3 regions of the Candidatus Caldatribacterium saccharofermentans genome follow, and region 3 is predicted to be linked to each of the others. Evidence: riboswitches for the same ligand, from Rfam matches in the RefSeq annotation. Region 3 holds a riboswitch; each other region holds the start of a gene.
What was found. A riboswitch is a leader RNA that binds a small molecule or an ion and turns the genes downstream of it on or off. The one in region 3 is predicted to bind cobalamin.
Positions count from the first base shown of each region.

Region 1: it holds a riboswitch for cobalamin, as region 3 does, so the genes downstream of both, ACPT9Q_RS06610 (sirohydrochlorin cobaltochelatase) here and ACPT9Q_RS00875 (hypothetical protein) in region 3, are expected to answer to the same signal.
Region 2: it holds a riboswitch for cobalamin, as region 3 does, so the genes downstream of both, ACPT9Q_RS08150 (energy-coupling factor ABC transporter permease) here and ACPT9Q_RS00875 (hypothetical protein) in region 3, are expected to answer to the same signal.

Region 1 is NZ_CP187957.1:1,301,547-1,309,396, reverse strand. It holds gene ACPT9Q_RS06635 (MG2 domain-containing protein) at 1-352, shown strand, start outside; gene pbpC (penicillin-binding protein 1C) at 349-2,571, shown strand; gene ACPT9Q_RS06625 (alpha/beta hydrolase) at 2,568-3,698, shown strand; gene ACPT9Q_RS06620 (DUF2179 domain-containing protein) at 3,635-4,168, shown strand; gene ACPT9Q_RS06615 (YjbQ family protein) at 4,188-4,583, opposite strand; cobalamin riboswitch at 4,643-4,811, shown strand; gene ACPT9Q_RS06610 (sirohydrochlorin cobaltochelatase) at 4,856-5,650, shown strand; gene ACPT9Q_RS06605 (precorrin-8X methylmutase) at 5,631-6,251, shown strand; gene cbiD (cobalt-precorrin-5B (C(1))-methyltransferase CbiD) at 6,244-7,293, shown strand; gene cbiT (precorrin-6Y C5,15-methyltransferase (decarboxylating) subunit CbiT) at 7,295-7,850, shown strand, end outside.
Region 2 is NZ_CP187957.1:1,608,392-1,616,241, forward strand. It holds gene ACPT9Q_RS08140 (energy-coupling factor transporter transmembrane component T family protein) at 1-231, opposite strand, end outside; gene ACPT9Q_RS08145 (energy-coupling factor ABC transporter substrate-binding protein) at 231-497, opposite strand; gene ACPT9Q_RS08150 (energy-coupling factor ABC transporter permease) at 494-1,138, opposite strand; cobalamin riboswitch at 1,287-1,457, opposite strand; gene ACPT9Q_RS08155 ((2Fe-2S)-binding protein) at 1,504-1,941, opposite strand; gene ACPT9Q_RS08160 (MTH895/ArsE family thioredoxin-like protein) at 1,946-2,188, opposite strand; gene ACPT9Q_RS08165 (permease) at 2,203-3,258, opposite strand; gene ACPT9Q_RS08170 (PsbP-related protein) at 3,397-3,915, shown strand; gene ACPT9Q_RS08175 (PIG-L deacetylase family protein) at 3,912-5,324, shown strand; gene ACPT9Q_RS08180 (D-alanine--D-alanine ligase family protein) at 5,337-6,404, shown strand; gene ACPT9Q_RS08185 (hypothetical protein) at 6,446-6,802, opposite strand; partial or broken gene ACPT9Q_RS08190 (desulfoferrodoxin FeS4 iron-binding domain-containing protein) at 6,823-6,948, opposite strand; gene ACPT9Q_RS08195 (MarC family protein) at 7,039-7,638, shown strand; gene ACPT9Q_RS08200 (MFS transporter) at 7,635-7,850, shown strand, end outside.
Region 3 is NZ_CP187957.1:155,868-163,717, reverse strand. It holds gene hemL (glutamate-1-semialdehyde 2,1-aminomutase) at 1-182, opposite strand, end outside; gene hemB (porphobilinogen synthase) at 185-1,171, opposite strand; gene cobA (uroporphyrinogen-III C-methyltransferase) at 1,144-2,634, opposite strand; gene hemC (hydroxymethylbilane synthase) at 2,631-3,497, opposite strand; gene ACPT9Q_RS00875 (hypothetical protein) at 3,494-4,663, opposite strand; cobalamin riboswitch at 4,743-4,915, opposite strand; gene ACPT9Q_RS00870 (Fur family transcriptional regulator) at 4,989-5,432, shown strand; gene ACPT9Q_RS00865 (FeoA domain-containing protein) at 5,454-5,693, shown strand; gene ACPT9Q_RS00860 (FeoB small GTPase domain-containing protein) at 5,699-7,396, shown strand; gene ACPT9Q_RS00855 (hypothetical protein) at 7,411-7,605, shown strand; gene ACPT9Q_RS00850 (isoaspartyl peptidase/L-asparaginase) at 7,666-7,850, shown strand, end outside.

The sequences.
Region 1 (7,850 bases), 1.1 Mb from region 3:
TCCCCTGAAAGACCCTGTTCCCCGGGGTGAGGACATTCTGGTCCTTCTTGAGCTTGAAGCCCCAAGGCCCCTCGACAACGTCGTGGTGGTGGACCTTCTCCCCGGAGGACTGGAGTTCGCCCACTTTGAAACCTCTGGGGAAACCGGGGAAGCAACGCTCACGGTCTTTGTGGATCGCCGGGACGACCGGGTGGTGTTCTTCTTCTCGCACCTTGAAGGGAAGGTATCATACCGCTACCGCGTCACGGCCATTACCCCCGGGACGTTCACCGTAGCTCCAATACAGGCAGAGTGCATGTACAATCCAGGGATATCGAGTCTCTCTGGAGGTGGAACGCTCCGGGTGGAATGATGCGGAAAAGAGGACGCAGCATTCTCTGGAGTGTGCTTGTAGGAGGTGTGGTCCTTTGTGGGGGAGGGATGTACCTTCTCTCCCTCCCCCTTGAGGTGACTCCTTTTTGTACCTATACTTCTTCTTTTGCGCTCTACGACCGGGAGGGACGGCTGCTCTGCCTTCTTCGCTCTCCAGACGATGCATGGCTCATCCCAGTACCCCTCAAAGAGATGGGGCAGTGGATGCCCCTCCTTGCGGTGGAGAGCGAGGACCGGAGATTCTTCAGCCACCCCGGTGTGGATTTCCTCGCCCTGGGTCGGGCAATCTGGCAGAATCTGTGTGCCCGGAAGGTGGTCTCTGGAGCCTCCACCATCACCACACAGCTTGTGCGGCTTGTTCTGCCCCGGGAAAGAACCCTGAAGGTCAAACTCAGCGAATACCTTCTGGCGCTGCGCCTTGAGCGCATCCTGAAAAAGGAGGACATCCTCGAGTCGTACCTCAACCGGATTCCCCTCGGGGGCAACATCAAAGGGGTTGAGGCCGCTTCCTGGTACTATTTCGGCAAAAGCGCAAAGGACCTCACCCTCCTTGAGGCCGCTTCTTTGGTGAGCCTTTTCCCTGCTCCAGAACGGTTCCGGCCCGACAAAAACCCTGAAGGTTTCCTGAAGCGGCGGAATGCCCTTCTTGAACGTCTCTGCCGAAGAGGCATCATCTCTCAGGAAGCATACGCCCTGTACGCCTCTTCTCCCCCTCCCATCCCCCGGGGCTTTCCCCGTCTGGCATACCACGCCGCCTGGTTCCTGCGGCAAACCACGACTGCGTCCCGGGTTGTCTCCTCCCTTTCCTTTTCCCTCGAGGAGTGGCTTGAGCGGTTCCTCAACGAGGCTCTGACTACTTTACCCCGGGAAATCACCGCCTGCGCGGTGGTGGTGGAGAACAGTACCGGCGCAATCCTCGCCTATGTGGGGAACGCCCGCTTCCGCAGAGATCCCGAGCAGGCTTTTGTGGACTGCCTCCAGGCCCCTCGCTCTCCGGGCTCTACCCTGAAGCCTTTTGTGTACGCCCGGGCGTTCGACCGGGGGCTTCTCGTCCCCTCAAGCATCATCGCCGACACCCCTTTTGGCCTTCGCGGGAACGTCCCCCGCAACTTCGACGAAGGCTTCCGGGGACCGGTGAGCTGCGAGATGGCCCTGGCCCTGTCCCTGAACGTCCCGGCCGTGCGGGTGGCTCGAAAGGTTGGCCTTGAGGACGTTCTGGGTCTTCTGCAGACTTTGGGATTCTCCGGGTTGCAAAGGAGCGCCGATTTCTACGGGGACTCCCTGGTCCTTGGGGGATGCGAGGTAACGCCCCTGGAACTCGCCAGGGCGTACACCGCCCTCTCCCGCCTTGGGGAGGCAATCTCCCTGAGTTTCTTCCGCGAGGACGAAGGCCCGCAGAACAAGCGGATATTCTCTCCGGGAAGCGCCTACATGGTTGCCGAAATCCTCGCCGACCGTTTCCGCTTCAACCCTCTCCCGAAAAGGACACTCCCCACGCCCCTTTGTGCTTTCAAAACCGGAACCTCTTACGGCCTTCGGGATGCCTGGACCGTGGCGTACAACCCCCGTTACACGGTCCTTGTGTGGTTTGGGGATCCCCGGGGCCTGCCCCACGAGGAACTCGTGGGGATACGTCTTGCCGCCCCCTGTGCCCTGCGCATCATGGAGCACCTCATGGGGAGAGAACGGGTGTGGTATGGGTGTCCCAAGGATATCGAGTGGCGGGAGGTCTGTCCGGTTTCGGGGAAAATCGCCTCAGCCCGCTGTGAGGGAAAAATCCTTGCACCCTTCCTTAAGGGCGTCTCTCCCCTTGAGGTCTGCGACCTCCACACCACTTCCCCGGAAAATCCATCCTTCCCCTGGCCTGGGGAAGTCCAGGCTGCCCTGGGAAGACCGGACGCCGTTCCTCTTGCCATCGTCTCCCCGGTCCCCGGCCGGCGGTACTTCACCCTTCCCGGTGCGTCTTTTCTCCGTCTTCCTCTCCGCGCCGAAGGGGGAAAGGGACCCATCTTCTGGTTCGTGGATGGAACATACGCCGGACAGAGCCAGCCCGGGGGGACCCTCTTCGTCTCCCTTCCCCTGGGAGAGCATCGCATCATTGCCTCTGACAAAAGCGGCCAGAGCGATACCACTGAGGTTGTGGTGAGCCCTACAGCCTTCGCAAAGACCCGAAGGGATTTCGGAGCTCCCTCGCCATGATCCGCAAAAGGCATACCCCGGCGCTCCAGAGTACAACGGTTCTCGTGCTCTTCTTCCTCCTTCTGAGCTACATCTCCTTAGAGAACGCTGCCTCAATCCTCTCCCGAAAGCTTCAAGAACAGTTTGCCTTTTCTTTTTGGGAAAACGAAAGGATGAAGGACGAATTCGCCCGCTTTTTTGGCCTGAAAAGACCGGAGACGGGAAAGCCCCTCTTCATGCCTCCTCCAATCCTTGCCGACTACGCCGAGGCCCTGGTCTACAAGGATATCCCTTATGGGAAAAAGAAGGGACAGACACTCGATATCCTCGTGCCTTTACGTCTTCGCAGCGACGAAAAGCTTCCGGTGTTCGTCTTCGTCCACGGAGGAACCTGGATTGGAGGCTCAAAGGACGAGGTCCTCTACAGCCACTTCGCCCGGGAGGTCCTCAAAGCGGGGTACCTCTTCGTGAGTCTGGACTATCGGGTTTACCCGAAGGTCCGCTTTTCGGGAATCCTCGGGGATATCCGCCAGGCACTGCTCTGGCTTTTTACCCACATCGAGGAATACGGGGGGCGAAAGAAGTTTGTCCTCTGCGGCCACTCCGCTGGGGCGCACCTTGTAGCCCTGGCCACCGTGCAGCATGGCGTGCTCCCGGAGGATGTCCTGAGGAGCATCACCCAGGTATTCCTCCTGAGTGGCCCCTACGACCTTCCCGCATATGACGAAACCCTCGATATCCCCTTCAAAAACCTCATCCGCCGGGTATTCTTCGACCTCTTTGAGGGGAGGAACAACCTCAGGGAGCTCTCCCCGGTTTTCCAGGTGGAGCACACCCATATCTCCTATGTTCTTGTGGTTGGAGAAAGAGACGAAATCACCCCCAGGGAGCAATCGGAGAAACTCCTCGCGAAGCTCCTTGAGAAGAACAACACCGCTTTCCTCTTTGTGGTCCCGAACGTGGGTCACGGAGGAACGCTTTTTGTCCTCAACCCTGATTTTGACCGGGAGAGGGTCTTTGCTCCTATCTTTCGCACCCTTCTTGAGCAGAGTGCAGAAACGTCATGGTACAATAGGGGAGAATCATGGAGGGGTTCGACTGGTACGGGAACGTCATACTGCCACTTTTTGTCTTCGCTTCCCGGGTAGGCGATGTGAGCCTGGGAACCCTGCGCATCATCCTCACCGCCCGCGGGAAGAGGAGCCTTGCCCCGCTCCTTGGGTTCTTCGAGGTCCTCATCTGGATTGTAGTGGTGAGCCAGCTCATCACCCATGCAAGGACGCCTTTTGCCTTCCTGGGGTACGCCGCAGGATTTGCCCTGGGGAACTTCCTGGGTATCTACATTGAAGAGTGGTTCGCCATAGGGTACGTCATCGTGCGAGTGATCCTGCAGCAGGACGGAGAGCGGCTCTTTTCTGCCCTAAAGCGCGAAGGATTCGGCGTCACGGTTTTCAACGGACAGGGCACCCGGGGACCGGTGAAACTCATTTTCACCGTGGTCCGGCGAAGGGACCTCCGGAAAGTCCTCAGCATCATTCGCGCCGTCAGTCCTTCGGCCTTCTTCTCGGTGGAGGACATCCGGGCAGCCCACGCCGGGGTCTTTCCCAAAGACCAGTGAGGCGGGGGAACGAGGTGACTCAGTTCCCCCAGCGAGCAGAAGAAGGAATGACGAGGACGTACACCGAACGCTTCTTTGGACCATTGAACTCGTAGAAGTAGATCCGCTGGTCCTCCCCAAGAAGGAGCCTGCCCCGGTGGGCGATGAGGACCTCGGTAGGAGCCACAAAGGCCGCACCGGTTTCCGGCTTTTCAAACTCTTCTCTCTCCAGGACCTTCTTCAAGAGGTCATTGAGCGGCGGCTCTGAGGTCCTGGGTTTTCCGGCCTGGATGTTGACCGCCGCATCGCCGTGAGGGACGTAGACGAAGACTCCAGCTTCCTCGACCTGGGCTTCCGCCACAATCCGGGCCACCTGATCCGTGATGTCGATGACTTCTTCTTTCGCCGTGGTCTCAAGCGTTATCGTCTGGAGCATGCGCCATCCCTCCTCTGGCTACTTTGTGGTTTATTGTACCACGCCCATGGTATAATACGGAAAAAGGGTCCTTCCTGGGTGTTCGGGAAGCCGGTGCGAATCCGGCACGGTCCCGCCACTGTGAGAAGGGACGAAAGGCCCACGATGCCACCGGGGAAAGTCCGGGAAGGCGGGTCGAGTAGGCTTGGACCTTCGAGTCAGGAGACCGGCCCGGGAAGCGGTGCTCGTTCTCTGCGGAGGACAGAGAACGGAGCTTTTCTTTTTTGAGGACGATGAGGACCGCCATACTCTTTGCGGCTTTTGGCACAACGCAACCGGAGCCCCTGGAGGACTTTGAGGGCTTCCTGAAGCGGGCACAGGAAGTCCTGAGAGGCGTCGGGGTTTTCTCGTCTTTTGTTTCCCCCACGGTGCAAAGACACCACGGGATGGAAGGTCTCCTCACCACCTTCGGACAGATCCACGACGCAGGGTACACCCGTGTGGTCGTCCAGCCGCTTCTCATTGTCCCTGGAGCGGTGTACACTGCAGTCCTGAACTTCTGCGCTGCTCTCACAACCCTCAGGGATATCCGGGGAAACCCCCTCTTTGCGGAAATGCTCTTCGGACGAGCGCTCCTTGGAACACCAGAGGACCAAAAAGCGGTGGTCGCTGCCTTCACCCCCCTTGTGGCCCCGCACCTCAAAGACCGGGGTACAGCCATCGTCTTTGTAGGGCACGGAAGCAGAGAGGGCGAAAGTGCCTACAGGGAATTCGACAGGCTCGTAACCCGGGCTTTCGGCCCCCAAAGCGGTGTGGTGGTGCTTGAGGGAAGCCCGAACCTTGCAGAGCTCCTCCCAAGGCTCAGAAAGATCGCACAGAGGGTCATCCTCTGGCCCCTCATGTTCTTTACTGGACACCACTTCAAAAAAGATATCGCCGAAGGCCGTGGTTCCTTAAGAGAAAGACTCAGAGAGGAAGGGTTCACGGTGGAAGTTCTCCCCCGGGGACTCCTTCAGGAGGAAACTTTCGTGAGGATGCTCTGGGAGAGAGTGGAGGAACTCCTCACCCATGCGGGGACAGGACATTGAGCGGCTGAGCCTCAGGATGATCCGGAGCATCCTTCCATCCTACGCCCTGCCTGAAGCGTACACCTTCCTCTTTGAGCGGATTGTCCATGCCACGGCCGACTTCTCGCTCCTTCCACTTCTTGTGCTCAAAGAGGGGTTTATTGAGTGTTTCTTCGAGAGCCTGACCCCGGGGTACACCATTTTCTGTGATGTAGCGATGGTGCAAAGCGGTGTGAACGAGAAGCTCCTCAAGAAATCCGGAGTGCAGCTTGTCACCTTCGTGCACACGAAAGCGTGTGACCAAAGATCCAGAAAGCACCGCCTCACCCGGGCGGCGGCCTCGGTGGATTTTGCCTGCGAGCAGGGTATCCGGGGGTTCGTTTTCGGGAACTCCCCCACAGGACTTGGGCGACTCCTTGAGTGGATCGCAAGAGGATACCGGGTCGACTGGGTGCTCGCCTGTCCTGTGGGATTCGTGGGTGCTGCAGAGGTAAAGGAAGAGCTTCTGCGTCTTCCCGTTCCCGCCCTGGTGCTCCGTGGCCCCCGAGGAGGAAGCCCCATTGCAGCGGCCGCTCTGAATGCTTTACTCCGGGAATTCCTGCGGAGGAGAAACCATGCCTGACCCAAGCGTCCTCATTCCCACAACGGGAACCTGTGCCGCCGCCTGTGCAAAAGCTGCTGCCCTGAGGTTCCTTGGCGAATCCCAGGATGCGGTGGAGGTCACCCTGCCTCAGGGAGGGAAGACCAGGGTGGCTGTCGCCACCACTCAGCAGGGCAGGACATGCTGGGCCGAAACCGAGAAACCCTGCGGCGAAGTCCATGACGTCACCGCAAAAGCCCTCATAAGGGTTCGCTTCACCCCGCTTCCCGGGGGAGATATCCTCATCACCGGGGGTACTGGAGTGGGTAAGGTCACCCGGCCGGGACTTCCCGTTCCTCCGGGAGCATGGGCCATCAATCCTTCTCCTCGCCGGCAAATCACCGAGAACCTCCGGGAAATCCTCCCCGAAGGCCTTGGCGGGTGGGTGGAGATCACCATCCCCCGGGGTGAGGAGATTGCTCGGAAAACCTGTAACCCCCTTCTTGGCATTGTGGGAGGTCTTTCAATCCTTGGCACCACGGGCCTTGTCCGTCCTATTTCCTGTGAGGCCTTCCAGGAAACCATCCGGCTGCACCTTCGCCAGCGGGCCCTCCTTGGGGGAGGAGTCTGCCTTGTTTTCGGAAACTATGGAAGAGCCTGGGCCCGGAAACTCGGTTTCCCTGAAGCAGCCACGGTTGAGGTGGGAACTTTCCTTGGATTTGCGCTTGAGGTTTGCAAGAGGGAGGGTATCTCCCGGGTTGTGCTCCTTGGCCAGATAGGGAAGATGGTCAAGGTGGCCGGAGGCATCTTCGACCTCCACCACGAGGTGGCCGATGCCCGGCGGGAAATCCTCTTTGCCCACCTTGTCCGCTTCGGTTTACCGGAGAGGTTCTGGAAAGCAGTGTGGGAAGCCAAAACAGCCGAAGAGGCCCTGGAACACCTCATGGCCTGGGAACGACACCGGGAGTTCTTCGCCTACCTCGCGCAAGAGATTTCTCAGAGAGTACGTACTCGCCTGGGAGGGAAAACCGAAGTGGAGAGCATCCTTTTTTCCCTCCGGTATGGGGTCCTGGGGAGGGGATGAGATGCCACGGGTGGTGCTCGTCGGTGTGGGGCCAGGGAACCCCGAACTCCTCACCCTCCGGGGGAAGGAGGCCATAGAGAGCGCCCGGGTGATCATGGGGCGGGAGGACCTTCTGAGCCTTTTCCCGCACAAGGTGGGCATCCCCCTTCGGGGAGACGAAAAAACCATGCGGGAACTGATCGGCCAGGCTCTTGAGGATTTCGCCGAAGTGACGGTACTCCTCTCCGGAGACCCGATGCTCTTTAGCCTGGCCAAGCACCTTCCCGCTTCCTGGTCCATAGAAATCATCCCCGGGGTGAGTAGCTTCCAGTACTTCCTCGCCCGTCTGGGTATCCCCTGGGATCACTGTGCCATCGTGAACTGCCACGCGACCCAAGACCTCTCGCGCCTTGTCTTTGCCCTGGAACAGGGGGATGGCGTGGTGGTCTTTGCGGGGCGACGGCTCCAGACTTTAAGGATTCTTGCAATCATCGGCGCTCTGCGAGCGCATACGGAGGTTTTCGTAGGAAAAGACCTATCGCTTCCGGGGGAATGGATTGGGCGGGGAACCCCCGAAA
Region 2 (7,850 bases), 800 kb from region 3:
GGAACTACCGACAAAGCCCAGGAGGGTGAGTGTGGAGCGCAGGACCCACCGCCAGGGTGTTCGGAAGAAGAGGTGGAGGGAAAGGAAAAGCCCAATGTTTGCGGCAAGGAGCGCACCACTTCTTGAGAATCCCAAAAGGACGATGGGGAAAAACACGACGAGCATTTTCTCCCCCGGGTGCATGGTGCGCCCCCGACTTTCACAGGCGAACATCACAACGTGCCGGAACATCAGTGCGTGCTTCGCTTCCCGAGGATGTACCCGATGATGAGCCCTCCTGTAGCTGCCTGCAGGGCAAAAATCAGGGTTTCGATTTCCCCTGAGGGTGGTTCCCAGAGGGGGGAGAACCAGGGGCTGAAATCCGGGGCGATTTCCTGAATGAGTGCCTGGGCTTCTTCATCGGCTCCTGCAAGATCTCCCTGGTGCTGTCCAAGGCGGAGAGAAACGAAAAAGAGCACCACGCAGCAGAGGAAAAGCAGGAGAATCTTCCCCTTCATGCTATCCTCACCCCCAGACGGGTAAGTTCAGCGCCCATTCGGGCCCGGAGGTATTCAAAAAGCGCCACGGTCAAAAGCCCCTCCATGACGGCCAGGGGGACCTGGGTGACGGCAAAAAGGGCCATGAACCTGGCGAAGGAGAGGAGGAAAGACCGTCCCGGAAAAGCCAGGGCAAGCTGAAAAGAGGTAACCACGTAGGTGGCAAGGTCAGCTGTGAAGGCGGCAAAGAAGACGGCCACAGTCAAACGGTATCTTCGCAGGAGCTGGAACACCAGGAATCCTGTGAGGGGTCCCGCAATGCCCATGGAGAGGATGTTGGCTCCCAGGGTGGTGATGCCCCCATGGGCTAAAAGGAGCGCCTGGAAGAGGAGGACAAGAGACGAGAGAAAAGCGGTGACCACAGGACCGAAGAGAATGCTTGAGAGTCCTGTCCCTGTGGGGTGGGAACAGGAACCGGTGACCGAGGGCAGTTTCAGGGCAGAGAGGAGGAAAATGTACGCTCCGGCCAGGGCAAGGAACATTCTGGTGTGGGGATCCTGCATCCTTCGCACCTGCAGAAACCCCAGAAAGACCAGGGGAGCACTCAGGGCGAAGTACACCCCGCACCACAGGGGTGGCAGGAATCCCTCTGAGATGTGCATGGCGTACACGGGGGAAGTGCAAAAGAGAAAACCTGCTGCACTAAAGAGAGCCACGAGAAGAACACGCACAGGGTCCACCTCCTTTGAGGAACAAAAATGCCCCTCCAGAAAGAGGGGCAGTATCTTTGCCATTGCCCTTCCCTCCGAAGGGTTAGCATCGTTGAGGGCAGGTCTCCTGGCTCACGGGTCATCCTCCTCCCACCTTCCCAGGTGTTCCCCAGTGGTTGGGATTCGTCGCCGTATACAGTAGCGGGGGCTGCAGCGGATTTTCACCGCTTTCCCTTTTAAGCCTTAAGGCACCCTCAACGGACGGTATTCACTTTTTGCAACATTATAGATTCTGAAGGGGAATCTTTCAAGGGTTACTACTGGCTCTGTGGCGATACCCTGCAAGCTTTCTCAAGGATTTTTGCGATTTCTCCGTGACAGCACCGTCCTGAAGGATTCTCAGTAAGACAAAACCCCTTACTTCCGGCGCCGGTCATCCTCTGGATGTCTTCTAGGGTTCTTGCTCCCTGGCGGATGGCAGAGCGTATCTCCTCTTCCGTGACCCGACTGCAGTAACAGATGTACTTCGGAAAAGCTCCGTCCTTGTACCATACGGGAATCTTGAGGTCTTCTTTCTTCAGGGTCTTCCCAGAGGCATCAAAGTAGACCACCGGGCAATGTGGATTGAGGCAAAGGTGGTAAGTCGTCGTTTCGTGTACGGTGTCCCTCAGGGCCTCCCTCACCAGGTGCTTCACAGTGAGGGCCAGAACGTTCTGACCCTCACTGTGGCATACAGGGCATGACGCTTTCTTCATGGTCTCACGAACGGAGTTTTTGAAGGGCTTCTTTGAGCTCCTCAACGGTTGGGACTTTCCCGGAAAAGAGCACCGTTCCGTCAACGACCACGGCAGGGGTCATGCGGACTCCCATTTTAGCGAACTCTCTGGGGTCGGCAACGTGAGTCACCTCTGCATCAATCCCCAGGGCCCTGCACGCTTCTCGGACGTTGTGTTCAGTTGCCTTGCACTTCGGGCATCCCATGCCGAAAACGGCAATGTTCACGGGTATCCACCTCCTCAGGGAGCGAAAATGAAATTCCCGAAAAACCAGCCGACCACTGTACCGAGGAGGACAATGGTCGCAACGTACACCAGAGCTTTCTTTCCCCCGAAGACCCGGGCGATGGCCAGCCAGTTGGGGAGGCTCAGGCCGGGTCCAGTGAGGAGGAGAGCCAGCGCTGGTCCCTTGCCCATGCCGAGTTTCATAAGGGTGCTCACGAAAGGCGCTTCGGTGAGCGTGGCGAAGTAACTTACAGCACCGATGAGCGTGGCAAGGAAGGAGGACCGGATGCTGTTCCCCCCAAGCCAGGTACGAATCCAGGTCTCAGGGAGGAGCTTTCCGATAACGCCGACCACGAAAACACCAAGAAGAAGCAGGGGAAAGATGAGCCGCACAAACCAGAAGGTTTCCCGAAGCCATTCCTGTATGGCTTTCGGGGGAAAGGCAAGCTTTGCGTACGTGGCGAAGATCGCAGTCAGTGCCGCCCAGAGGATGACCTTGTGGAGGTAGGGTCCGCTCCGAATGAGGTAATTGGGGAGGAGAAGGGAAAGGAGAACGAGGAAGAGGAGAAAGGCGCTTCGCCTCTCAAGAATCGCACCTTTTGGCTGACTACTACCTCCTTCGGAAGACACGGGTACTGTGTGCTCTCTCTGGAAAGCGAGGCTCATGATGCTGCCGACAAGAAAAGCCATGATGATCGCCGCGACCACCCGGGCGAAGGCCATAGAGGCTCCAAGGAGGCTTCCAGTGTAGGTGAGGGCAAGGACATTGGTGGCTGGGGCCACCCAGAGGATGATGAAGGCAACACCAACAGTCGCACCGCCAAAATAGAGACCACTGGCAACAGGAATCACCGTGCAGGAACAGGCGGCAACAAAGAAGCTTGCTATGCTGGCCAGGGAGAACGAGGAAAGTTTCGACCGTTTCTCGCCGAGGTATTCGAGGATAACTTCCCGGTTGATGAAGCTGACGATGCCCCCTGCAAGGAGAAAGGCAGGCACAAGACAGGTGAGAACGTGCGTGGCCACGTAGTCCTTCAAAGCCAAAAATCCGGCCACGACCACATCGCGCATGGTGCCTTCACCCCTGGGTATTGTTCTCCCTCCATTATACTCTCCGCGTCAACATTGCCCCAGTGTGGAGTTTTTCGGTGTTCTGGGGTTCGCCAGAGGTTTACTTCAGGTATAATTGAGAAAAGGGGGTTAGAAAAGATGGTGCGCGTTCTTGTTCTTGCGCTTTGTGCGGTGGTGTGCTGTTCCTTTTCGGCTTCAGCTGAGGAATTCGTGTCTTACGTTTCTCCTCTTGCCGGCTTTGCCATAGCTTTTCCTGAGGGGTGGGAAGTCGAAAATCCTCCGGAATCTTTTGATCCCACCCTCATGCTTTCGGCTCGTTCTGGGGAGGCATGGGTGTGGGTGACCCTGGAGTACCGGTATTACACTTCTTTTGACGCCTTCAAGGAACGGGTGCGCAGCGATATTCTCCTGTACCCGGGTGTGCAGATTCTCGGTGAGGGGAGGACCGAGATCGACCACGTCCCCGCCTACTGGTACGTGTATTCCTTCCCCGAATGGGGAAGGGAAATGCAGGGAATTCTCTACCTCTTCTCCAGGAATGAGGGGTTTTACCGGATTATTTGCTGGACGTCGAGAGAAACCTTTGACGCGGTTTTCCCAACCTTTCGAAAGATTGTTCGAAGTTTCACGACGAGAATGAAACAGGCTCCTGAATGAGGATGACAAAAGGGCATCTGAAGTTTGCCATTCTCGTTGTCGTTGTTGCGGTTCTTTCGGGATTTTTGCTTTTTGCTCAGGTTCGCTCTTCTATCCCTTTTTTTGCTCATCTGAGCCCTGCAAACAGTAGCTCCCTTTCGTGTACGGCCGGGGATGTTCTTCTTGTCGTGGCTCCCCACTGTGACGATGAGGTCTTTGGAGCAGGAGGGTTCATATACGATGCAGTGAAACAGGGGGCCAGGGTCTATGTGGTTGTGGTGACGAATGGTGAAGCCTTCAGGTTTCTCGTGAGTCGACCGAGCCGAGCCCCCCTTCTTGGAGACCGTCGGCAGAGAGAAACTTTAGAGGCCCTTGAGGTTCTGGGGGTCCCGAAAGACCATGTGTTTTTCCTCGGGTATCCCGACCGGGGTCTGGAGCTCCTCTGGTATGAGCACTGGTTACCGGACATTCCCTACTTTTCCCGCCTGACCCGGAGAGAGTTTACCCCGGATACAAGCTTCAGGCCGGAGAGCCCGTACTGCGGCAAGAGCGTGGTTGCTGATCTTGAGGAAATCCTCCGTATGGTGCGGCCCACTCTCGTTCTCACTGCATCCCCCTTTGATACCCATCCTGACCACCGGGCAGTATACAACTTCACCATGTATGCGCTGGAACGCCTCCGCTATGAGGACCCCTTTTTCGAGAATACCCGGGTGTTCTGGTACCTCGTTCACTGGAACTTCTGGCCCCATGGGAGCCTGACCGGACCGGGAGTGAAACTCATCCCCCCCAGGGAACTCCTTGTGCCCACCATCCAGTGGCGGTACTACTTCCTGGGGAAGGACACCGTTTTTGCCAAAATGCGGGCAGTTCGAAAATACCGTTCCCAGTCTGTGGGAGGATATCCTTTGAGCTTTGTCCGGGCCAATGAACTTTTCGTTGAGGCCCGCAAAGCCAGGATTCCCACCCTTTTTGAAGGAATTACGGTTGATGGACAATGGGATGACTGGGATGGACCGAACATTACCTTCTCCTCGCCAGAAGTACGAATACGGCAAAATGGGTTCCGGAAGGCCTCCTTGCCTTCCTTCCTTGCTATGGCAAAAGATGCCGAATACCTGTACCTTGCCGTCCACCATCTGTCCTCGAAAGAAGTAAGGTACCGTTTCCATTTCCTACCTGTTGTCCCTCTCCGGGGTGAGGAAACCGTCGTAGATGTGGAGGTGGGAACGGAAGGCCCGAAGGTAGTTGCAATTCCCTCAGAAGACGGGTCCCTCAGGGCTTTACGGTACGCCATGGGAAAAAATGGCCTTGAAGTGGCCGTTCCTCTTGAGCTTCTGCACCATGCGGCAACCGTATTCTTCAAGATGGAAGTTCTCGAAGGCAAGCGGGTACTTGCTGAGACGATCTGGAAAGTACTGACGTTCTGAGGAGGAGGAGAAGTGCCAGAACTTACGGTTCTTGTGCTCTTTGGCGGAAAGTCTGTGGAACACGAGGTCTCCTGGGAATCGGCCCGAAACGTCGTTGCGGCGCTGAATCCTGAGAAGTACAAGGTGCTGCTTGTGGGCATTGACAAGGATGGCCTCTGGCGACTCTGTGAGAAGGAGGACCTTGAACGAGGGGAGTGTTCTCAGCACTGTGAAGAGGTGGTGCTCCTTCCCCATCCTGAAGGGGGGAGGCTGTACAGTCTCTCCCGCAGGGAGGTCGTTGCTACCCCGGATGTGGTTTTCCCCCTGCTCCACGGGACCTTTGGGGAGGACGGGACGCTCCAGGGGCTTCTTGAGATGGCGAATCTCCCATACGTCGGTTCTGGGGTTCTGGGCTCTGCTATCTGCATGGACAAGGAAGTGACCAAGAGACTCCTTCGGGAGGCGGGACTTCCGGTAGTACGTTTCCTCTGTGTCAGGGGAAGCACTATTCCCAGCTTTTCTGAAGTCGCCGATATCCTGGGGGTCCCGTTTTTTGTAAAGCCGGCAACCCTTGGGTCTTCGGTAGGTACGGCGAAGGTGGAAGGTCGTGAGGATTTTGAACGCAAGATCGCCGAAGCCTTTCAGTATGATGACAGGGTCCTCATCGAGGAGTACATCGCCGGGAGGGAAATCGAGTGCTCGGTTCTGGGCAACGAAGAGCCTCTCGCCTCACTGCCCGGAGAAATCGTTCCGCGCCACGAGTTCTACTCCTATGAGGCCAAGTACCTGGACCCTGAAGGGGCAGAGCTCCTTGCTCCTGCGCCGCTTGATGAGGAAACAACGCGAAGGGTACAGGAACTTGCCCTTCTGGCCTTCAGGATATGTCGATGCGAGGGCATGGCCCGGGTGGACTTCTTCGTGCGGGAGAGAGAGATTTTCATCAACGAGGTGAACACCATTCCGGGGTTCACAAAAATCAGCATGTACCCGAAGCTCTGGGAGGTGAGTGGCATCCCTTACCCGGAGCTCCTTGATCGCCTCATCGAACTTGCTCTGAAACGGGCACAGGAAAAGCGAAGGCTCAAGAGGAGTTTCCGCTAAAGATTCAGGAGGTGCCCGGGAACACCCCGGGCACCGCTTTGTTACTCCACGGTGAGCTGGGCTTTTCTGTCACCGAATTTGTTGCAGTGGGCGAAAACCTCAAGGACATCGCCCTTCTTCGCATCAACAACGAGGTATTGAGCTTGCTGTTCCTGGGCCGAGGACTGGGAGAAAAAGCGCTGGAGAATGACCTCTTTTCCGTTCAGGAAGACCCGGATCTCGTCGATGTAGTGGTCACCCTGGGGATTGGGAACGCTGTGGATGACGCGGATGACAAGAAGCGACGTTTCGGGATCAAAACTTACCGCAATCTGCGATGGGGGATGGGCAAGCGCTAAGCTTCCTGCAAAGACCGAAAGAGCAAGGCCAATCATCAGGCAGAGGCTTTTCGGCGACACTGGCGTCTCCTTTTCGGGGCTTCTTCGACCTTGACCATGGGTTGTCCGCAGCACACAAGCTCTCCACCGCCGACTTCCTTCACTTCCACCACGTTGCCACAGACCTCACAGCGGAAAATCTCTCCCACCTTTTCCACCCGGGGCACTGCAAACCACCTCCTGTATTTTTTTATAGAGAACCATCGAGCTTCTTTCCAATTCCCTGGATTTCCCTATAATGGAAGCGAGGTGATACGGTGGACGCATTTTGGGCCTTTCTGAAATCCTTTGTGGTGCTCATCGTTATCCTTGACCCTTTCTTAGGGATGGCGACCTTTCTCGCCCTCACCCGCAAGATGTCCGAGAGAGAGCGAATGGAACAGGCTTTCCTCGCTGTCCTTGTAGCTTTTGTGCTCCTTGTCATTTTCCTCTTTGGGGGGCAGGCCCTGTTTTCTCTTCTTGGGATTTCCTTTTCCAGCTTCATGGTGGCGGGAGGGGTGATCCTGCTCCTCCTTGGCATTGAGGATATCCTGGGGTTGCAGTTTTCCAAAAAAGAGGCTGACACCAGAGCCATTGCCGTGGTCATCGGGACACCGCTTCTCTGCGGTCCAGGGGCCATTACCTCCATCATTGTTCTTGCAGGAAAGTATGGGTATTTCATCCCCTTCCTGGCCCTGGTGAGCACCCTTTTTGTCACCTGGGTACTGCTCCTTTTCGCTCCCAAGATTGCGGTGTTCCTTGGGGAGCGAATTGTGGAGGTGCTCTCAAGGGTTCTCGGGCTTTTGCTTTCGGCCATTGCCGTAGAATTTGTGAAGGAGGGCATTCTGACGATGATTACGGAGGTTGTGCAGCGGTGAAACGTGGCGTTCTCCTCATCCCCTTTTTCCTTGCCCTCATCGTGATAGGTGTGGGTATCTCAGGAGCAGGATCGGTGATTCCCGAGATTGCAGAGCGCTTTTCCCTTCCTTATGCCCTTTCCGGAAAGGTGTTCTTCTTCCAGGGTCTGGGGTACTTCCTCGCCCTGATTTTTGGAGGTATCCTGGGGGACTTTGTGTTCCGGGGAACGGTG
Region 3 (7,850 bases):
CAGAGAGTGATTTTGCCTTCCTTTCCGAGACGTTCCAGGATTTCACTCACCCGGGGAGCGACGACGGTCACCACACCCCCTTTCTCTATCAGGGGCAGAGCCTTTCGGGTGGCAACCTTTCCTCCCCCAACCACAAGACACCGCTTGCCTTCAAGGTTGAGGAAAAGAGGATACCATCCCATCGTTACTCCTCCCTGAGCCATTCGGGCATTTTGGGGGCAAAGTACGAGATGATGAGGTCCGCACCGGCCCTCTTGATGGAGAGAAGGAGTTCGAGGGCAACCTTTTTCTCGTCGATGGCTCCATTGAGGGATGCATACTTCACCATGGCATATTCCCCGCTCACCTGGAAGGCGGCAAGCGGTACAAGGAAACGTTCCCGAAAAACCCGGAGAACGTCGAGGTACGGCAATGCGGGTTTCACCATGAGAATGTCTGCTCCTTCGGAAAGGTCTGTCTGTGCCTCCCTGAGGGCTTCGCGAAGGTTGGCTGGTGGAAGCTGGTATGAAGAACGATCACCAAAAAGGGGTGTGGAGTCCACTGCCTCCCGAAAAGGTTCATAGAGGGAAGAGGCGAATTTTGCACTGTATGCCATGATAGGGATTTCCTGGAATCCTGCCTGGTCCAGAGCCTCTCGAAGAGCAAGAATATGGCCGTCCATCATATCTGAGGGTGCAATGCCATCGGCTCCGGCTTCGCAGTGCGAAAGCGCTACACGGGCAAGGTGCTCAAGAGTGCGGTCGTTGTCTATGTGTTGCCCCTGTACCACGCCGCAGTGTCCTGATGTGGTGTACGCGCAGAGGCAGACGTCGGTGAACACAAAGAGTGTTGGGAGCTCCCTTTTCAGTACCCGGACGGCTTCCTGGACCGCTCCGTGAGGATTCCAGGCATCGCTTCCTACCTCGTCTTTCCGCTCGGAACGTCCGAAAAGGAGAACGGCCTGGATCCCCTTTTCGTGCAGGGTGACCGCTTCCCTCAGGAGTTCATCGGGGGAGAAGAGGAAAACCTCGGGGAGGTGGGGAATGGCCTTCCGGATACCTTGCCCCTGTACCACGAAGAACGGACAGATGAAATCCTGAAGGACAAGATGGGTTTCCTGAAGCATGGTCCGGAGTGTGGGGAAGCGACGCAGACGTCGGTTCCTCACAAAGGTTCCTGGTGTTCTCTCCATCGGAGCACCTCCACGCAGATTTCTTCTAAAGAGGGTGTGGAAACCACCCGGGATACCTTGACGTTCTTCTCAAGAAGGTACGATGCGGTGGTATGGCCGATGGCCCAGACGGGGCAGGGGGGTATCGTTGAAGTGGCGGCAAAGAAAGCCTCGTAGGCTGAGGGACTCAAAAAGACGATGAGGTCAAGTCCCTGGCGGAGTTCTTCCTGGATGCAGGGGAAAAGATGTGTCCGGAAGACCATGGAGTAGGCGGGAAAGACCTCGCAGAACCATCCCCTCTTAGAGAACTCTCTCTGCAATCTGTGGTCCTCCTTTCCGGAGGTCACGATGGCCACCCGGTGTGGTGGAAAATCCCGGGTTTCCTCAAGAAACGAGGTTGCACTTCCTGACGCCACGTAGTCTGCGGTTATACCCCGTTCTCTGAGCCACCGGGCCGTTTTAGCTCCGATGGCCCATATTTTGAGGCCATGGAGGATGCGGAGGTCCGGTAGGGCTTCGAAAACAACCGAAGCGGCATTCTGGCTTGGGAAAAGGAGTGCGTCGAACTGCCTCAAACGCTCTCTGAGGTCGTTGAGGACCTCGTGGTTCGGTATGGCCCGGAGGAGTGCGGCAGGGATAAGAACAATACCCTGCGTTTCGAGGGACACCACAAGGTCGCTAAGCCTCTGGTATTGTCTGAGGACCTCTGTGCTCCCCACCACCATCACCCGCCTGGGAGGGAGAGTGTATTCCCCCTTGAAGAGGATGCCATGGAAGTTCACCGCCTCTCCAACGAAGAGTACCAGGGGGTTATGCAGACCCGAGGTGACTTTCTTCTGAGTAATGTCCAGCAAAGACCCAGAGACGACACGCTGGAAGGGACTTCCCGCCTGCATGACAAGGCATGCAGGGGTTTTGGGATCTTTGCCAGAGGCAAGAAGGTTCCCGACAATGGTGTTGAGGGTTGTTCCTCCCATAAGGAACACCAGGGTCCCTGGGAGACGGGCAATGGCTTCCCAGGGGAGGGATGCCAGGGCCTCTTCAGGATGGCCACTGAAAACATGGAAGGACCGGCTTTTTCCTCGAAACGTCAGGGGGATGCCAGCGCAGGCGGCAGCGACGTGCACGGAGGAAACCCCTGGAACGACCTCAAAGGGCACTCCATGCGCTGCAAGGTACACCGCTTCCTCACCCCCCCGACCGAAGACAAAGGGATCGCCCCCTTTCAGGCGGAGAACCATTGTTCCCTTCTTTGCCCGCTCTGCAAGGAGCTGGCAGATTACCTCTTGAGTGCACGGGGCCTTTCCGGGAGCCTTCCCGACGGGAATGAGCTCAGCACCATCCCGGGTGTACTGGAGGATACGGTGGTCGATGAGACGGTCGTAGACGACGACATCAGCCCTCTCCAGGAGGAAGCGAGCGTATTGGGTCAGGTAGAGAAAACTTCCTGTGCCTGCACCGGTGAGGAAAACCTTGCCCTTCATCGTTTCCCCCCAAGCTCCTGAGCTAGGTCTTGAACTATGGCCTCGCCTGCTGCAAAGGGACCTTCTCTCCAGCCCACCCTCCCCTCGAGCATCCCCACAAGCCGTACCCACCCATTCTGAACTTCTGCAAAGGCGCCGATGGCTTTCTGGCAGCCTCCTCCGATGCAAGAAAGGAACAACCGCTCGATACTCACAGCCTGCGCTGTTTCAGGATGGTGGAGGGGGGCAAGGAGCTTTTCCCACCCCTCGCCACAGCGGGTTTCACAGGCGATAACGCCCTGTGAGGGGGCAGGGACAAAGTTCCAGGGATCGAAGACCTCCGCTACCTCTCCTTCAAGCCCAAGGCGCAGAAGTCCCGCATAGGCGAGAACCAGAGCATCCACTCTGCCTTCCCACATTCTCGCCATGCGGGTGGTGACGTTTCCTCGCAGCGGTACAACGTGGAGGTCGGGTCGCTTCTTGAGAATCTGCACGGCGCGTCGAGGACTCCCTGTGCCAACAGAACTTCCCGGAGGGAGCTCCAGGAGTTTCTGGCCGCCTTGGGAGACCAGGCAGTCTCTTGGGTCCTTTCGGGGGAGAATGGCAGCGAGGGTGAGTCCCGGGGGAGAAGTTGTGGGGAGGTCCTTAAGGCTGTGCACCGCGATATCGATACTCCCCTGAAGGAGCGCTTCCTCGAGTTCTTTCACAAACATTCCTTGGATTCCGGGGAAGGTCGAATCGTGCCGTATATCTCCCCTGGTTTGAATCGTTACCACTTTGATAACTGCAGAAGGAAGGATATTCTGCAAAGCGGCAACAACCTCTTCGGTCTGTTTGAGGGCCAGTATACTCCCACGGGTACCGACACGAATGACCTGCTTCATCTTTCCTCCTCAAAGAACCGTCGCACCTGTTCGGCCGTTTTGCAGAAGAGTTTCCTCCGCACCCATTCCATGTGCTTGAGGAGTAGTAGCTCCTGTTCGTCGCGGTTGCAGGTCTGAATGATTGCTCCTCCTGCTTCTAAAAAGGTTTCCTCAAAGCAGCGGGCGATATTCCGGATGATGGGGTCAGCCCGGAAGCCTCGCCATTTTCGCAGGAAGCGCTCGACCTCTTCCGCGATCAATGCTTCGAGGTGTTCGGACTCCTGAGCGAAGGGCAGGGTTCGTTCCCGGGCAAGATTGAGGAAGGTCTCAAGGTCCAGGAGCTTCTTTCCTTGAGCCAGCGCCGGGTCGATAGCTCGGGGAAGAGCAAGGTCAACGAGCACTTGAGGAAGGGCTGCTTCGTCAAGGTCTTCAGGGGCAAAGAGATGACGAGCTGAGCCTGAAGTGCACACCGCTGCGTGGGATTGGGCGAGGACTTCTTTGAGCACGCTTTTCTCTGCAATCGCCACGAAGGGCTTTTCCTGGGGAATGTGGTGGAGGTGCCGCGAAAAGACGAAGATTGTTCCTGCTTTTCGGGAGAGGAGTGTCCCGGCGACGGAGCGCCCCAGGGTCCCCCAGCCGAGAATACAGACGCTTTTCCCCTCAAGGGAGCCCAGAAGTTCTTCAAGTACCTCGGCGACAAGGGAACCGAAAGACCTCAACGCCTGTTCTCTACGGAGGGATCTCCGGACTTTTTTCCCCACTCGCAGGGCGTCCTGAAAGAGGGCGTTCAGGAGTTTGTTGGTGTGGCCGTTCCGGTGAGCCTTCTCCCAGGCTCGCTTCAGCTGCCCCAGGATATGCACCTCACCACGGAGGGCCGACTCAAGGCCTGCGGCAATTCGAAAGAGACGCCGAACAGCATCGGCGTTCTCAAGGTAAAACACACAGGTTCTGTAAGGGCCAGGGAGGGGGAAAAGGCGCTGAAGGAGGTCCTCTCTCCGGAAGGATTCTTCTTCTACTGTACCGTACACCTCAAGTCGCTGGCAGGTCTCAAGGAGGACAAAGGCAGAACACCCGGTTTCTCTGAGGATTCCCAGAAATTCCCTCTCCGGAAGGGCCAGGTAGCGCTCCCGAAGGACAAGGGGGAGGCGCTCATCGACCCCGGTGGCAAAAAGGAGCGCTTTTTTCACTTTTCCCTCTCTCCGAGGTACTCGCTACCCCGAGAGGGAACATCCATACCTTTCCACTCCTTCCTCGTCGAGCGCGAGTACAGAGTTCTCTGTGCAGGCAGGTCTCCTGACTGAGGTTCATCGTCCTCTCCGCCTTCCCGGTTGCCCAGTGGCATAGAGGAGGGGACTCCCCATCACAGTGGCGCGACCGTGTGGGAATTGCACCCACTTCCCTTTTCAGCCCCAAGGGGCACCTGCACGGGAAAAATTATACCAGAGTAGAGTCCGGCAGGCGAGTCCTTGACATTGTCTGTTATAATGGAAAATGATAATATTTTTCATTGAGGTGAAGGACTTGCCGGAGAGCTGGAAAGATGTTTTCCATCGCTTCAACAAGAAAGCGACACCCTCGCGCCGGGCCATTCTTGAGGTGTTTGAGGAAAAAGGGCAGCACCTCTCTGCCGAGGATGTGTACGAGCATCTGAGGGCAAAGAAAAAGAAAGTCGGCATAGCAACGGTGTACCGGAATCTTGACCTTCTCCTGCGCATGGGGATTCTCCGAAAAGTCAACTTTGGCGATGGCAGGGAACACTACGAGATTTGCCGTACGGCACAGTTCCACCACCACCTGATCTGCACCCAGTGCGGTCAGGTTGTGGACTGTGAGGGGATGACCCAGGAAGAGGAGCAGTTCTTGCAGCGTCTGCGAAAGGAGTTCGAGCAGAAACAGGGATTTGTCGTTCACTCCTATCACATCTATTTCTACGGTTTGTGTCCGCGTTGCCGGTGACATCCGAGGGGGGCTGAGACTGTGGAAGACATCCGTTCTCTGGTGGAGATGGAAACCGGTGGAAAAGGAGAAATTGTCCGGATTGATGGTGGGGAAGGGATGGTGAGGAGGTTATGGGTTCTCGGAGTCGTGCCCGGGAAGAGAATCGAAAAGGTCAGCTCCATTATCGGCAAGGGACCGGTTGTCATTCGTCTGGGGCAGCAGGAGATCGCCCTGGGCAGAGGCATAGCCCAGAGGATTCTCGTGCGGGTAGAACACTAAGGCGAATCGTCCTTGCGGGAAACCCCAATGTCGGGAAAAGCGTTATTTTCACCCAGATAAGCGGTGTCTACGCTTTTTCCTCAAATTATCCGGGGACAACAGTGGACTTTTTGCGGAGTTACGTGGAACACGGAGGAGAATTGTACGAAATCATCGATGCTCCGGGCACGTATTCCCTTGAAGGGATAGCTGAGGCCGAGCGTATTGCCGCTCGTCTTGTGGAAGAAGCGGACATTGTCGTCAACGTGGTGGATGCGGGAAACCTGGAACGCAATCTCTACCTCACCTTTGAACTTGCGGAAAGGCAGAAGCCTATGGTTGTGGCACTCAATATGTGGGATGAAGCAAAGAAGCAGGGTATCGACATCGACCTCAAGGCCTTAGAGGGCACCCTCGGAGTTCCCGTGGTCCCGGTTGTTGCGACCACCGGGGAGGGCATCAAAAACCTCCTTGCGGCCCTCCAAAAGGCAAGAATCCCTCACTTTGTTTCCCCTGACCACACACGGCGCTGGGAAGAAATCGGCAAGGTTATCAGCGAAGTGCAGCGGTTTTCATACCGTCGTCCCACCTGGCGGGATACGCTGCAGCGGGTGACCCTGCTTCCTGGAGCTGGATTGCTCTTTGGCTTTGTGGTCCTTTTGGGGATGTTCTTTTCCGTTCGCTTCATCGGTGAAGGTCTCATCCACCTCCTTGACCCGCTCTTTGAGCAGTACTACCTCCCTCTTCTTGAGCGTCTTGGGGTCGTGCTTTCCCGGTATCCCCTCTGGTATGAGATACTTATCGGAAAGCCTGTGGACGGCCACATTGACTTTGAGCTGTCTCTTGGTCTTCTCTCCACAGGGGTTTACGTGTCTTTGGGAGCTGTTCTCCCTTATGTTCTGGCCTTCTACTTTGTTCTGGGTCTTCTTGAAGACGTGGGGTACCTGCCCCGTCTTGCGGTGTTGCTCGATGGGTTCCTGCACCGCCTGGGACTCCACGGATATTCTGTTGTTCCCATGCTCCTTGGGTTGGGGTGCAATGTTCCCGGTATCATGGCCACACGGGTTCTGGAGAGTGAAAAGGAACGCTTTGTGGTGACGGTGCTCGTTGCCATTGGCATTCCCTGCTCGGCCCAGCAGGCACTCATCGTGGGTGCCCTTGCACCCCATGGCGTTGCTCCAGTTCTTGTTGTTTACGGGACACTTTTTGCTGTGGTGGTTTCCCTTGCACTGCTTTTAAAGTACCTGGTGCCGGGGTTTCGCCCTCCGCTCGTCTGCGAGATTCCCCCCTACCGCCTGCCCTTCCTGAAAGCGGTGCTCTCCAAGCTCTGGGTTCGTCTCCGGGGTTTCCTGCGCGATGCTTTACCCATTGTGTTTCTGGGGACGTTCATCGTGAATCTCCTGTACCTCACGAACGCCTTCCCTGCTCTTGCCCGGTTTGTGAGTCCCTGGCTTTCCCGAATGCTGGGACTTCCTCCTGAGGCGATTCTCGTCATCGCCCTGGGGGTTTTACGAAAGTACATGGCTATGGGGCTTCTTTTGCCTCTGGGTCTTTCAGTCAAACAGCTGGTCATTGCCAGTGTCGTGATTTCCCTTTTCTTCCCCTGTGTGGCTGCCTTTGTGGTGGTGCTCCGGGAATTCGGGTGGAAACGGCTTTTTGAGGCCGTTGCCATTATGCTTTCTTTTGCCTTCATTGTGGGAAGTCTTCTGAACATGCTCCTTTGAGGAGGGTTTGCGGGATGCGGCGGTACGTTTTTGGTGATACAGGATGCTTCTGCTTTGGTGGTCACTTCTTCTTCCCGGGTTTTGGCCCCTGCTTCTCGTGCCTTACTCAGGAGGAGGAGCTCGAACTCCTTCGGGAAGAGGCAGAGTTCTTGCGCCGACGCCTTGCCTGGATTGAACGGCGGATTGAGGAACTGGAGAAAGAGAAATAACCGGAGTTCTTGCCGCTCTGTCAGACGCTTGAGGTATAATAGGAAGACTCTCTGTTAGGGGTGAGCGCAGTGGTTATTGTTGTCCATGGCGGCATTTGCGTTGAAGAAATTCCCGATGTTTTCGAGCCCCTGTACCGGGCCTGTATCTTGGGAATGGAAACCCTGCAGAGTCAGGAGGCGGTTGACGCTGTGGAAGAGGCAGTGAAGGTCCTCGAGGATGACCCTCGCCTCAACGCAGGAACAGG